DNA from 4 places in the Micromonospora sp. PRAS1 genome. Region 2 is predicted to be linked to each of the others. Evidence: riboswitches for the same ligand, from Rfam matches in the RefSeq annotation. Region 2 holds a riboswitch; each other region holds the start of a gene.
What was found. A riboswitch is a leader RNA that binds a small molecule or an ion and turns the genes downstream of it on or off. The one in region 2 is predicted to bind cyclic di-AMP.

Region 1: linked by a shared signal. The riboswitch ahead of AC507J_RS06565 (coiled-coil domain-containing protein) and the one ahead of AC507J_RS21580 (coiled-coil domain-containing protein) in region 2 are both predicted to bind cyclic di-AMP.
Region 3: linked by a shared signal. The riboswitch ahead of AC507J_RS08840 (C39 family peptidase) and the one ahead of AC507J_RS21580 (coiled-coil domain-containing protein) in region 2 are both predicted to bind cyclic di-AMP.
Region 4: linked by a shared signal. The riboswitch ahead of AC507J_RS04915 (C40 family peptidase) and the one ahead of AC507J_RS21580 (coiled-coil domain-containing protein) in region 2 are both predicted to bind cyclic di-AMP.

Annotation. Positions count from the first base shown of each region.
Region 1 covers NZ_JCANNB010000004.1:266,902-270,497, forward strand. The annotation lists gene AC507J_RS06555 (metal-sensitive transcriptional regulator) at 1-168, shown strand, start outside; gene AC507J_RS06560 (YibE/F family protein) at 489-1,853, shown strand; cyclic di-AMP (ydaO/yuaA leader) riboswitch at 2,020-2,151, shown strand; gene AC507J_RS06565 (coiled-coil domain-containing protein) at 2,155-3,171, shown strand; gene AC507J_RS06570 (carbonic anhydrase) at 3,275-3,596, opposite strand, start outside.
Region 2 covers NZ_JCANNB010000024.1:59,118-62,713, reverse strand. The annotation lists gene AC507J_RS21585 (HelD family protein) at 1-2,037, shown strand, start outside; cyclic di-AMP (ydaO/yuaA leader) riboswitch at 2,187-2,318, shown strand; gene AC507J_RS21580 (coiled-coil domain-containing protein) at 2,323-3,429, shown strand.
Region 3 covers NZ_JCANNB010000007.1:36,114-39,709, forward strand. The annotation lists gene AC507J_RS08830 (hypothetical protein) at 1-350, opposite strand, end outside; gene AC507J_RS08835 (TetR/AcrR family transcriptional regulator) at 470-1,117, shown strand; gene AC507J_RS08840 (C39 family peptidase) at 1,185-2,045, opposite strand; cyclic di-AMP (ydaO/yuaA leader) riboswitch at 2,272-2,414, opposite strand; gene AC507J_RS08845 (hypothetical protein) at 2,757-3,542, opposite strand; gene AC507J_RS08850 (acyltransferase family protein) at 3,555-3,596, opposite strand, start outside.
Region 4 covers NZ_JCANNB010000003.1:248,736-252,331, reverse strand. The annotation lists gene dcd (dCTP deaminase) at 1-501, shown strand, start outside; gene AC507J_RS04915 (C40 family peptidase) at 649-1,647, opposite strand; cyclic di-AMP (ydaO/yuaA leader) riboswitch at 1,702-1,839, opposite strand; gene AC507J_RS04910 (C40 family peptidase) at 2,025-3,038, opposite strand; gene AC507J_RS04905 ((Fe-S)-binding protein) at 3,293-3,596, opposite strand, start outside.

The DNA.
Region 1 (3,596 bases), on a different contig from region 2:
GTGCTCACCCAGATCTCCGCCATCCAGGCCGCGCTGGACAAGGTCGCCCTCGGCCTGCTCGACGGGCACGCCCGGCACTGCATGCACGAGGGTGCCGCCGAGGGGCGCGCCGACGAGATGGCCACCGAGATGATGGCCGCCGTCGGCCGCCTGATGAAGCGCGGCTGACCAGCCGACACCACCTCAGGCCCCGGCGCGCCACGAACCGCCGACAAACCCTCGCGACAGGCGTTCGGATGCCGGGCTGGCTACCATTCGCTCACGATGCCCAGCCGACATCCGTGTCCCGCGGCCCGCGCCCGCCCCCGGGCGTCCGCCTCCCCCGCCGCACCGCGGCGGCCGTCGAGAGCCGGCCCGGACATCACGGTACGCAGCCACTTCACCACGCTCCGGCAACCCGTGCCGCGCCGCGCGACGGCGGTGCGAAGGCACTGAACCGACCCGGCCGCCGGCACGTACTCCGCCCTGGAATCGTTGGGAGACATTGAATGGGCGCCGACCACACCCGTTCCGCTCCGCCCACCCCGCCCGGGGTGCGGCGGATCCTCATCGTGACGGTGGTCCCCCTCTTTCTCGTCACCCTGATCGCCGCCCTGGTGCTCTGGCCCAGGGACGCCCCCCGGCCGGAGGCCGCCGACGACACCCCCCGCTACCACGGCACGGTCACCCGGGTGGTGACCGAGACCTGTCCGCCCAACCCGGCGGTCCCGGAGGGCACGCCGACGGCGGCGGCCGGTCCGTGCGGCACCGTCACCGTCCAGGTGCAGGACGGCCCCGACGCGGGCCAGGAGGTGCAGACGCCCATCCCGGACGGGCCGGGGGCACCCCGGGTCAGCACCGGCGACGAGATCATCCTGGTCGCGCTCTTCGACCCGGAGGATCCGTCGATCAGTACGTACAACATCGCCGAGCACCAGCGGGGCACGCCGCTGATCTGGCTGGCGGTGCTCTTCGCCGCCGCCATCGTGGCCTTCGGACGGCTGCGCGGCCTGGCCGCCCTGGCCGGCCTGGCCGCCAGCTTCGCCATCCTGCTGACCTTCGTGCTCCCCGGCATCAGCGCGGGCAGTCCGCCGCTACTGGTCGCCATCGTCGGCTCAGCGTTGATCATGTTCGTGGTGCTGTACGTGACCCACGGCATCTCCGCGCAGACCTCGGTTGCCGTGCTGGGCACCCTGGGCAGCCTGGTGCTCACCGGGCTGCTCGGCCTGGCCGCGACCAGAGCCACCCACCTGACCGGCTTCGGCAGCGAGGACGCCACCACGCTCTCCATGTTCCGGGCCGACGTCGACCTGCACGGCCTGCTGCTGGCCGGCATCATCATCGGATCACTGGGCGTGCTCGACGACGTCACGGTCACCCAGGCCGCCGCGGTCACCGAGTTGCGGCACGCCAACCCGAACTTCTCCCGCCGCGAGCTGTACCGCTCGGCGACCCGGGTGGGGCGGGCACACATCGCCTCCGTGGTCAACACCATCATCCTGGCGTACGCCGGAGCGTCGCTGCCGCTGCTGCTTCTGCTCACCGCCGACTCCCGCGCCCTCGGGCAGATCGTGACGAGCGAGTTCCTCGCCCAGGAGATCGTCCGCAGCGTGGTGGCCACGCTCGGGCTGATCGCCGCCGTGCCGCTCACCACCGCCCTGGCTGCGCTGGTGACCACGGCCGGACAGCAGCGCGGCAGGGTCGGCGGCGACCCCGGCGGCCCGGACGACGATGACACCTCCACGGTTTCCCGGCCGGCGACGGACCGGGCCGAGGCGCTGCACGCCCTCAGCACACCGCGTACCCGCAACACGCCCACCGCCACCCCGCCGGGGTGGCCCGACCCGGACAGGAGCACGGACACCACATGGTGACACTCCTCAACGTGACCGCCTCGGCCGGCACGGCCAGCACGAGTGTCGCTGGTCACTCACCGCGATTACGAAATGACGCATCTGGCCCGGTTCGGGGTGTAGAAGCCCGGATCGACTCTCGGGTAACCTCACTGCCGGTCACCGCCGAAGGCGTACCCCAGCGCCTGCGGTGCCGCCGCCCAATCGCCACCAGGCGAACCGGGGACCCAGGTACGTGGGGTGAATCCGCGACTGCGGTAGGGGCCGCTTCCGTCCCGAACCCGTCAGCTAACCCGGTCGGCGGTCGATGGAAGGGAAAACAGTGACGGCACCCCTACGCCGCTGGTTGACACCCGTGGTGGCCGTGTGCGCCGCGTTCGCCGTGTTCGCGGGGCCGATGCCTGCGACGGCCGCGCCGAAGCCACCCGCACCGGCGGAGCACGACGACGACCCGCCGATGCTCAACGACCTGATCGAGGCGACGAACCGGGACTTCACCAAGGCCAAGGCGAAGCTCGAAAAGTCCAAGAAGAAGCAGCTCGAACTCGCGGTGGAGGTCCGCCGCGCCCAGGCTGCCCTGGACGAACTCTCCCCGCAGGTCGCGGAGATCGCGACGCAGTCGTACCGGACCGGTCGGGTGGGCGCGATCGGCATGCTGTTGCAGAGCAACGCCCCTGGCTCGTTCATCGACCGGGCCTCCGCGCTCGACGAGTTGAACCTGGTCAACGACAAGAAGCTGGCCGAGGTCAACGCGGTGAAGCTGCGCGCCGAGACGGCAAAGCTCGCGCTCGACGCCGAGGTACGCGAGCAGCGGAAGCTGACAAACGACATGGCCCGCAAGAAGACCGAGGCAGAGAAGTCGCTCCGGCTGGTCGGTGGCGAGGGCCTCACCGGCGGCCTGGTGGCCGCCACCTCCCCGGTCGCCCGGATCGCACCGAACCGGGCCGCGGACGGCGGCTGGAAGCCCGAGTCGTGCAACCAGAACGACCCGACCACGTCGGGCTGCATCACGCCCCGGACGCTGCACATGTACAAGGAGGTCAAGCGGGCCGGTTTCGACCGGTTCGTCGGCTGCTGGCGCCCCGGTGACAAGTTCGAGCACCCCAAGGGCCGGGCCTGCGACTGGTCGTTGCAGAACAGCGGCTTCGCGCCGTGGCACAACAACGACACCCGGATCTACGGCAACAACCTGGCGGCCTTCCTGGTCCGCAACGCCGACCGGCTGGGCATCTACTACGTGATCTGGAACCGGCAGATCTGGTTCGCGGCGACGGAGCGCTGGAGTTCCTACAGCGGCCCGTCCAACCACACCGACCACGTACACGTGTCACTGCTCTGAGCGCACCCGGAAGCGACAACCGAGGGCCGTTCCGCCAGCTGGCGGAACGGCCCTCGGCGTCAGTCAGGCGGCCCGGAACGGCCCTCGGCGTCGGTCCGGCGGCTCAGGCGGGCGCACCGGCCAGCTCGGCCGGCCGCGCGGTGACCGCCCGCACCTCACCGGCGGCCAGCCGGTACGACATGCCCACCACCGCGCACCCGCCAGCGGCCACCTCGGCGGCGAGCGCCTCGGAGGACTCCAGCATCGCCTCCACGGTCTGCGCGATGTGGATGTCCACGATCCCGTCCAGTTCCTCGATCCCCGCCTCGCGGGCCCGACGCAGGCTGGGCACCACCGCGTCCACCACGGCTCCGAGGTGACCCGGCGGAGGCGTGCCGGTGGCCACCGACGCGCGGGCCGCCTGCACGGCGCCGCACGAGTCGTGC
Region 2 (3,596 bases):
CTGCGTCAGGCCGCGGTGCGGGCCGAACGGGACGGCTACCGGCTGGCCCGGGTCGGTAACTTCGGCGCCCTGGTCGAGCGGGACGCGATGGTCTTCCACGCCGCCCAGCGGCGTCATCTGCTCGACGCCGAATACGAGGGACTGGTCTTCGGCCGCCTCGACCTGCGCGACGGGCAGGTGCTCTACGTCGGGCGGCTCGGCATCCGCGACGAGGACGCCAGCACGCTTGTGGTGGACTGGCGGGCGCCGGCCGCTGCCGCCTTCTACCAGGCCACCCCCGCCGAGCCGCTCGGCGTGGTGCGCCGCCGGACGATCCAGTCCAGCGGCGAGCGGGTCACCCGGATCGAGGACGACCTGCTCGACCCGGACGCCGCGCCGCCGGAGATGCCGGTGGTGGGCGACGGTGCCCTGCTGGCCACCCTGTCCCGGACCACCGGCCGGGGCATGCGCGACATCGTGGCGACCATCCAGCGGGAGCAGGACGAGGCGATCCGTTCCCCCGGCTCGGGAGTCACAGTCGTTTCGGGCGGTCCGGGCACCGGCAAGACGGCTGTGGCGCTGCACCGGGCCGCGTACCTGCTCTACGCCGACCGCAGCCGGTACGCCGGCGGCGGCATCCTGGTGATCGGTCCCTCCTCGGTCTTCGTCGAGTACATCGCCTCGGTGCTGCCGTCACTTGGCGAGGAGACCGCCACCCTGCACTCGCTGGGCAGCCTCTTCCTCGGGGTGGCCGCCACCCGTACCGACAGGCCCGAGGTGGCGGCGATCAAGGGCTCGCTGCGGATGCGCAAGGTGCTGGAACGGGCCGCCCGGGACGCCGTGCCCGACTCGCCGGCCGAACTGCGCCTGCTCTACCGGGGGCAGCTGCTGCGGCTGGAGCGCAGCGAGCTGGACGCCATCCGGGACCGGGCGTTGCCCCGGGGCGCCCGCCGCAACGAGGTGCGCCGGGCCGGCTTCGACGGGGTGCTCGCCGCGCTCTGGACGCAGGCCCGCCGGCTGGGCATTTCCGGGCTGCCGGAGCAGCGTGCCTTCGAGGACGAGCTGATCGACCGGACCGACTTCCGGGACTTCCTCAAGGCCTGGTGGCCCCGGCTGCACCCCCGGCACGTGCTCGGCTGGCTGGCACATCCGGACCGACTGCGCCGCTACACCGCCGGGCTGCTCTCCGGTGCCGAGACCCGGCTGCTCGGTCAGGCGTACCGGGAGTCGGCCGAGCAGGGGCCGAGCGTGGCCGACGTGGCACTCCTCGACGAGTTGGACGCGCTGCTCGGCAAGCCGATGCGCCCGGCCCGCCCGAAGCGCGACCCGTACCAGCTGGCCGGCGGGGTACGCGAGCTGAGCACCTTCGCCGACCGGCAGCGGGCCGCCCGGCAGGCGGCCCGGGAACGCCCGGAAGACTACCGGGACTACGCCCACGTGGTGGTCGACGAGTCTCAGGACGTCTCGCCGATGCAGTGGCGGATGATCGGCCGACGCGGCCGGCTGGCCTCCTGGACCGTGGTCGGCGACCCGGCGCAGACCGCTTGGACCGGTGATCCGCAGGAGCTGGCCAGCGCCCGGGACCGGGCGCTGGGCCGGCGCCGCCGGCACCGGTTCACGCTCACCACCAACTACCGCAACTCGGCGGAGATCTTCGCGGTGGCGGCGGCCGAGATCCGCCGGGTGTACCCGGATCTCGCGCTGCCCACGGCGGTCCGCACCACCGGGGTCGACCCGGTGCAGCTGACGGTGCCGGCGGCAGAGCTGGCGAGCACCGTCGCGACGGCGACGAGCACCCTGCTCGACGAGGTCGAGGGCACCGTCGGGGTGATCACGCCGGTGCCGCGCCGGGACGAGGTCGCGGCCTGGCTCGATGGCCTCGGTGGGGAGCGCCTACAGGTGGTGACCAGCCTGGAGGCCAAGGGCATGGAGTACGACGGGGTGGTGCTTGTCGCGCCGGGCGAGATCCGGGCGGAGCCCGGTGCCGGGGTACGCACCCTCTACGTCGCCCTGTCCCGGGCCACCCAACGGCTCACCACGGTCGACCCGACCGGCTGACCAAGTCCGGGAAAATTGCCGCCTTAGTGGCGTTATGTCTGATTTACTGGTGAACGAGCCAGTACCAGGAGTCACAGTGGCTGCAACAGTCACACCAGCCCCGGTACGCTCGGACCCGGCCTCCGCCAGGCGGCACCCACCGGTGCCGGCGGTGGTCGCCGCCTAATCGCCCGCCAGGGCGAGCCGGGGAACCATGTTCCTGGGGTGCATCCGCACACGCGGTAGGGATCTTCCGTCCCGAACCCGTCAGCTAACCCGGTCGGCGGCTGACGGAAGGACATGTGCATGCCAGCAGTGGCAACCGTGAGACCGGCCGCCCGGATGGCGGCCCTGACCGCCGCGGGGCTCGCCCTCGTGTTGAGCGTCACGCTCGCACCGTTCAGCCCCGCGGCCGCCGCGCCACCACCGTTGCGCGCGGCAGCCCCCAGCGACGTGGACGACGAGGGTGGTACCCCGGCGCTGCGCGCCCAACTGGAGGCGGCCAGCAAGGGCTATCTCGACGCCAAGACCGCGCTGGACCGCTCGGTCAAGCGGCAGCAGGAACTGGCCAGACGGCTCGACGCCACCGAGGAGCAACTCGGCGACCGCACCGCCAAGGTGGCCGAGATCGCCGCGCAGGCGTACCGCACCGGTCGGCTCGGTGCCGCGTCGGCGCTGCTGAACAGCGGCACCCCGGCCGGCTTCATGGACCGGGCGGCGGCGCTGGACGTGGTCGCCGCCAACGAGGACCGCGCGGTGCGCGAGCTACAGGCGAGCTGGGACGAGATCCGCCAGACCAAGCGGGCGCTGGACATCGAGGTCCAGGAGGAACGCAAGCAGGTCGCCGTGATGGCCAAGCGCAAGGAACAGGCCGAGCGGGCGCTGACCGTCGCCAACGAGCGGGCCGAGGCGGCCGAGCGCGCCGCCGAGGCGGCCGAGCGGGCCACCCGGGCGCCGACGAGCACCCGGTCGTCCAGCCCCACCGCCAAGCCGGCGCCCCGCAACGCCAACGGCTCGTGGCCGAAGGAGTCGTGCAGCGTCAACGACCCCACCCCGGCCAACGGCTGCATCACCCCGCGTACGCTGCACGCGCTGAACCAGGCCAAGGCCGCCGGCTTCAAGCGGTACGTCTCCTGCTACCGCTCCGGCGGCTCGGGTGAACACCCGAAGGGTCGGGCCTGTGACTTCGCCGCACAGAAGAACGGCTTCGGCGGCGCGGCCACGGGTGGCGACCGGACGTACGGCAACAACCTGGCGGCGTACTTCGTGAACAACTCCGACCGGCTCGCTGTGCTCTACGTGATCTGGTACAAGCAGATCTGGCTGCCCAGCAGTGGGTGGAAGACGTACAGCGGCGCTCGCGGCGACCCGTCCAGCGACCACACCAACCACGTGCACCTCTCGGTCTACTGACGAAGGACCGGCACGCCGGGTGGGTCGCCTCGCAGGGGCGACCCACCCGGCGTCGTTTCCGCCTCCGCCCGTCGCCGTGCGCCGTCGCGTCACGTTGGTTACCGTCCTTGCAGTAAGCGGACATTTCGTCGTCGCCAGCGGGAGGAACGGTCATGGACAGGTGCCAG
Region 3 (3,596 bases), on a different contig from region 2:
CCCCGGTTCATGAGGCTCAGCTCGACGCCGGCGACCAGGACCACCTCGGCCCCGGTCCCGCGCAGCCGCTCGGCCCGCTCGGCGCAGTCGAGGAGAAGCGCGAGGGTCTCGTCGACCGACAGGTCCAGCGGGTACGGCGAGAACCAGACCTCCAGGCCGAGTTCGGCGGCGATCCGGGCGGCCAGTTCCAGGCGCTCAGGGTCGCCACCGACGAGCTGCACGGCGGTGCAGTGCAGGTCGTCGCGGATGATGGTCAGCTCTCGCCGGACCAGTTCCGGGTCGAAGCGCGGCACGGAGGTGCGGCCGTCCCGGACGAAGCCGGTGTCGTAGGTCATGCCCTTGGCTCGCATGGGCTGTCGGTCCTTCTCCCTCGGGGACGCCACCGAAGTGGGGGCTCGTCATGACGCTAGGCACAGTTCTGCGCGCACGCAAGTTTGCGGCCACGCAGAGATTGTGCGATGGTGAACGGGTGACAGCAGGCCGCCCCTCCTTGCGGGAACGGAAGAAGCAGGCGACCAGAGCGGCGCTCCGGACAGCGGCGCTGCGGCTGGCCCTGGAACGTGGGCCCGACAACGTCCGCGTCGACGACATCGCCGAGGCCGCAGGGGTGTCGCCGAGGACGTACAACAACTACTTCGCAAGCCGCGAGCAGGCGATCGTCGCGGCGGTCACCGCAGAGCGCACGGCACAGGTCGCGGCGGCCGTCATCTCCCGACCCGCCGAGATCGGCCTCGCCGACACCGTGCTCGACGCCGTCGTCGGGCAGTACGCCGACCAGGGCGACCAGCCCGGCGCGACGCTGCTGATGATCACGACCAGCCCCGCCCTGCGCGCCTGCTACGTCGACACGGCCAGCACGATCGAAGGCCCGCTCGCCGACGCCATCATCGAGCGCCGCCCGGGCATCGACCGCCTGACCGCCCGGGTGCTCGCGGCCGGTGTCGGCGCAGCCGCCAAGGTCGCACTCGGGCAGTGGTTGGAGTCGGCGAACGTGGCACCGTCGATGCCCGGTTTCGTCGTACCGTCCGGGTCGCTGCCCGACCTCGTCCGGGCCGCGTTGACGCCGCTCGTGCCGGCGCTCGACGCGGCCGACGCGGCAGGCGGGGCCGGACGGTAGGGCGTACGACGACAGGGCGCCGGCCCCCCAGCGGGGAACCGGCGCCCGGTCAGGTCGGTCAGGTCGGTCAGGCCGAGTAGCCGCGAGTGGCCGCCCAGTTGGCCAGGTCGATGGTGCTCATCCAGTACGAGTAGTAGGACGCGTCGGCCGAGTCGGCGATCTTCACCATCCGGCCCTCGTCCTCGTAGCCCACCACGGCGATGTAGTGCCCGCCGGGGAAGGAGTGCCAGCGGCCGTCGGTGTCGGTGGCGCTGCCGGCCACGTTCACCACGACGCTGCGCCCGTCGGTGACCGCGGCCACGACGTCGGCCTGGAGCTGGTCCATCTGAGCCGGGGTGGCCGAACCACCACGGATCCACCTGGTCTGGTAGGGGCTGCCCTTGAGCACGGCGTTGAGTACCCGGGTGGTGTCCTCGGCCGAGTTGGTGCCGGCGAAGGTGGTGCCGAGCTGGCTGGCCAGGGTGTCCTGGTCGCGTTCGACGCCGGCGGCGCTGAGCGCGTTACGCACGGCGGCCGGGCCGCAGTAGTAACCGTTGATCTGGGCCTGGTAGTCGTAGTCCAGGACCTTCTTAGCCGGCGGCTTCGGTGCGGCCTTCTTACTTGTCACGTCCGGGTCCGGCGCGGCCGAGCTGGCCTTCGGCGAGGGCGACGGCGAGGCGGCGACACTTGCCGCAGCCGATTCGCTCGGCACGGACGACGGGCTCTGCGCCACCCGGGCGTCGCTGCGGGAGACCGCCGCGTCGCCGCGCAACTCGGCGACGGTGGTGGTCTGGGCGGTGACCGGGGCGTCCCCGGTGCCGGCGAGCGCGGCACCCGCGCCGGTCGCCAGGACGAGCGCCGCCGCCGATCCGGCGACGATCTGGTACGGACGCTCCGTCGCCAGGCGGCGGAGCTGACGCTTGACGGTGTGCTTCACGGAATCCTCCACGAGGGCTGGGGCGGACGCCGTACCGGCACCGGCGGTCGGGTCGGCAGGGGACACCGACGACCACGCGGACGCGGACGGGCCGTTCGAGGGATCCGCCCGGGAACACCGGGCGGTGGCGGTGGGTCCGGTATTCAGCTCGCTGTCGGCGAGCCGGCGAACGCGGACACCGCGATGCCGTGGAGGCGTGGGAACAACTGGGGGATCGGTACGTGCTGCACGCGGATGGAACTCCTTCCGACGCCGCCGACCGGGTTAGCTGACGGATTCGGGCGGGAAGATCGCCCTACCGCGGGCCGAGGCTCGCGGATTCACCCCAGGTAATGCGGTGGGTCCCCGGTTCGTGAGATCACGATTGAGCGGGTCGATGCGGCGTCGCCTTTTGCGATCGGTAACCGCACCGGACGGGGCGACATTACTGGTCGGTCAAACCGCGCGCCAACCCCTCATTCCCTGCACAAACATGATCCAGCTCGATTATTTTCGGGTATTCGGCGACTGGCGTCGCTCAATGGGATTCGGGGAATCGAGTACGCCGAAAGGCGACAACCGGACCGAGTGCACAAAATGTCCCGGAGATTACGTAGCCGATCCACCCCGACGCGCACGGTGACCGTTTCCTGCGGCGGCGTGACCGGGGTCACCCAATCCGGGTCACGGTGACCGGCACCCGAGACGAGGTCCGTCCGACCACCCGAGCGGGCGGTCATCCGATCAGCCCACCCGCGCCGGCCGCCAGCGCCTGATGACCGCCGGGCGACCGAGAGCGGCCCGGCGCCGCGCCGGCAGCCGCTCCGGCCGGAGCCGCTCCGCGGCGGCGTACGCCTCGGCGGCGAGCGTACGGGCCGCCTCGGCAGCGAGTCCGGCCACCCGCCACGCCTCGCGCTCGCGCGCCTCGGCCGTCCGGTACGCCGCCAGGCGGCTGTCGCGCAGCAGCCGGGCAAGGGCGATCTCCTGCTCGGCCGGGTGCCATCGGGGGTGCCAGCCGGCCCGCCGAGCGAAGACCTCGCTTAACTGCCGGGCCGTCAACTCGCCCCGCCAGTGCGCGAGCATCGCGGCGCGGTGCAGCCACCGTTCCCGGGCGGCGTACTCGGCCGGGCTCCGCACAGCACCCGGCACGGCGAGCGGCACCGTGGCGGCGAGCCGCCGGGCAGCCCGCTCCGCCTCGTCGTACGCGGTCCAGGCACGCCCGAGTTCCTCGTGCGCCACCCGCCAGGCGTCCCGCCACCGCCTGGCGTTGCGCTCGGCACCGGCCGCCGCCACGGCCACCTCACCGGCGTACCTGCTCAGGTCCGCGGTCGTGGCGACGGCGGCATCCTCGGCCGGGGCCACGGCGGGGTCCTCGGCCGGGGCGGGCAGAGCATCCTCGGCCGACCGGGCCCGCTGCGGCCGGGCGACCAGGGCGGTGAGCACTCCGAGCGCGAGCAGCAACAGCACCGACCAGATGGCGACCGCCCGGGGCACCTCGGTCAGGAACTGGTAGAGGACGGACTGCTCCATGATCGGCCGAGCTTACCGTCCGGAGTGGAGAGTCCTGCCGCTCGGGCGCGACGG
Region 4 (3,596 bases), on a different contig from region 2:
GTGCAGCCATCCAGCATCGACGTACGCCTGGACAAGCTGTTCCGGGTCTTCAACAACCATCTCTACACCCACATCGACCCGGCTACCCGGCAGGACGATCTGACCTCGCCGGTCGAGGTGCCCGACGGTGAGCCCTTCGTGCTGCACCCGGGTGAGTTCGTGCTCGCCTCCACGCTGGAGGTCATCTCCCTCGGCGACCAGTTGGCCGGGCGGCTCGAAGGCAAGTCGAGCCTGGGCCGGCTCGGTCTGCTCACCCACTCCACTGCGGGCTTCATCGACCCCGGCTTCTCCGGCCACGTCACGCTGGAGCTCTCCAACGTGGCCAACCTGCCGATCACCCTCTGGCCGGGCATGAAGATCGGCCAGCTCTGCATCTTCCGGCTCTCCTCCCCGGCCGAGCACCCCTACGGCTCGGCCGTCTACGGCTCGCGCTACCAGGGGCAGCGCGGCCCGACACCGAGCCGCGCCTGGCAGAACTGGCGCACCTGGCCGGTCCGCTGAGGCCCACCGGAACGATCGCCCGCCACGCCGAAAGGGTGCGAGCCGCCGTGCCGCCCCGCATGAAGATGCCACCGCCATCGACCTCGGCCTGAACGGCCGGGCCCGCGCCGTCGCAGGCGCGGACCCGGCCGTGGTACGCGAGCCGCGTCAGCCGGGTCGGCCGAAGCTGTGGATCGGGCTGTCGTCCATCCGCTTCATCTTGACCGGCTGCCCCGCCCGGGAGGAGTGCACCACCCAGCCACCGCCGACGTACATGCCGACGTGGTGCAGGTCGCGGTAGTAGAAGACGAGGTCACCCGGGCGCAGTGCGCTGCGGCTGACCGACGCGGTGACCTGCCGCTGCCGCGCCGCGTTGTGCGGCAGCGTCACTCCGGCGCGCGCCCACGCGGCCAGGGTCAGCCCGGAGCAGTCGTACGCGTTCGGTCCCTCGGCGCCCCAGGCGTACGGCTTGCCGATCTGGGCGCAGGCGAAGGTGACCGCCTTCCCGGCTGGCCCGCCCGGGTAGCCGGCCGGACAGGGTGCCGGGCGCAGTGGCCCACCACCCCCCTTGCCGTACGCCCGCAGCCGCAGCCGCTGCAACCGGTCGATCTCGGCGTCGATCTGCCGGCGCTTCTGCCCGAGTTCGGCCTCGGTGCTCGCCAGCTGGTCGATGCTGCGGTCCAGCGCACCCTTGGCGGCGGCCAGTTCGTCGCGCAGCTCGCGCGCCTGCCGTACGTCCTCCTGCTGGAATTGTGCGTAGCGGTCGAGCAGGCCGAGCTGCTCGACCACCTCGCCGGGCGACCTGCTGCCCAGCAGCGTGTTGACCACGCGGACCGTGCCGCCCTTGTAGGCCCGGACGGCCAGCTTGCCGACCCGATCCATCGCCTCGTCAACCTGCCGTTGCAGTGGGGCGATCCGGACGGCCAGGGCATCGGCCTGCCGCCGTTTGACGGCCAGGTCCTGCCGCGTGGCGTTGTGCCGTTCGATGACGGGTTCGAGCCGGTTCCAGTCCTCGTCGATCTGGCGCTCGATGTCGGCGACCCTGGGGTCGGCGTACGCCGCCGTCGCGCCGCCGGTCAGGATGACGGCGGTCGCGGTCAGCGCGGCGAGTGCGGTGGTGCAGCGGTACCAGCGGAAACGCGGCGCAGCCGTCGTCGGACCGGGCATCGCCGGCCGTCGTGACGGTGGCCGCGGGGCATGGTGTGCCACCGGGCTCCGTACTCCTTCTTCCGATACCGCCTACCGGGTTAGCTGACGGGTTCGGGCGGGAAGGGGGCGCCCTACCGCGAGCGTCGCGGATTCACCCCGGGTACCTGGGTCCCCGGCTCGCTCGACAGAACGACTCGGCGGTGCCGGACCGTTACCGCCCTCGGTGGGCGGAGCTGCCAGCCGGCCGGCGATTGCCCAGCGTAGGGACGATCCACGTCGATACGCAACACACCCACGCCATCACTGTCGGTGCATAAATCCGACAACGACGAAGGCCCCGGGTCGCTTGACCCGGGGCCTTCGTTCGTTCCTGTGCTACCGCTCAGCGGCGCGGATCAGCCGGGGCGGCGGAAGCCGGCGATCGGCATGGTCGTGATCGGCGAGACGTTCACCGGCTTGCCGGCGCGGGGCGAGTGCACCATCAGGTTGTTACCCAGATAGAGCCCGACGTGACTCACGTCGCTGCGGAAGAAGACCAGGTCGCCCGGCCGGGCCTCGGCCCGGGAAACCGCCTTGTTCTCGCTCCACTGGGCGCCCGTGAAGTGGGTCAGGTGGATGCCGGCGGCCTTGTAGGCGTACTGGGTGAGCCCGGAGCAGTCGAACGAGTTCGGCCCGGTGGCACCCCAGACGTACGGCTTGCCGACCTGGGCGCAGGCGACCTGGATGGCGGTCCGCGCTGCCGCGCTGACCACGTCCTTGATGGTCGGGCAGTTGGTCGTCTTGACCACGGTCACCGGCAGCGACTTCTCCAGCCGCTTGATCTCGGCGTCGATCTGCTTCTTCTTCGCCGCCAGCTGCTTCTCCTTGGCCTCCTGGTCGGCGATCAGGGCGTCGAGCTTGGCCTTCTGGTCGTCGTACTTCTTCTTGACCTTCATGACGCCCTCCAGCTCGCGGCGCTCCTGCGCCGCCAGCCGGTTCAGGAAGGCCATCTGCTCGCCGAGCGTGTCCGGCTTGGCGTTGAGCAGCACCGCGCCGAGGTCGGACGACGGGCCGGTGATGTAGTACCGGGAGGCCATGTCACCCACCCGGTTCATCGCCAGCTCGGTCTCCAGGGCCAGCGGCTCGATCTTCTTCTGGATCGTCTTGGACTTCTCGCGGTTCACCTTCAGCTGGGACCGCACCTTGTTGTACTGCTCGATTGTGGGTTCCAGTCGCTGCCACTGCTTGTCGATCTCCGCCTCGATCTGCTCGACCGACGGCTCCGCGTACGCGGGGGCGGCGAGCAGGCCAGCTCCGACCGCGGCGGCGGCGACCAGGACGACCAGCCGGCGGGCGGCCCGGTGCAGGCCACCGGGACGGCGGGAGCGTCCGGGCGCGCGACGATGAAGGGGCATGGTTGCCACCGGCACCGACTCCTTTGCAACCGACCACCGGGCGTCCCGCGAGCGGTAGGGGGCGGGACAGACGACCTACGGCGGTCGGTGCCCAAGAGTAGGGAAGGCGTGGTGCGGAATCAAGGCAACCAACGGCCCATTCACGTTTGCGCTACCGGTCGAATACAAAGGGTGTCGACCATTCCCGTAACAGTTATCCGGGCCAATACGTAAACGGGGTGCGGCCGCACCGGTGAAGGTACCGTCGCACCCCGCGTACGGGTCGTGGGTCAGCCGCCTACCGACTCCTGCGCCGTGGCGGTCGGGGACTGCTCGGGCTTGACCGACCGGAGCAGGACGCTTGCCACATCGATCACCTCGACCTGCTCACCGGCGCCCTTGCCGTTCACGCCGTCGCTGAGCATGGTGGAACAGAACGGGCAGCCGACCGCCACCGTCCGCGCCCCGGTGGACATGGCCTCCTCCACCCGGTCCACGTTGATCCGCTTGCCGATGCGCTCCTCCATCCACATCCGCGCGCCACCGGCGCCGCAGCAGAAGGAACGCTCGCTGTTACGCGGCATCTCGACGAGA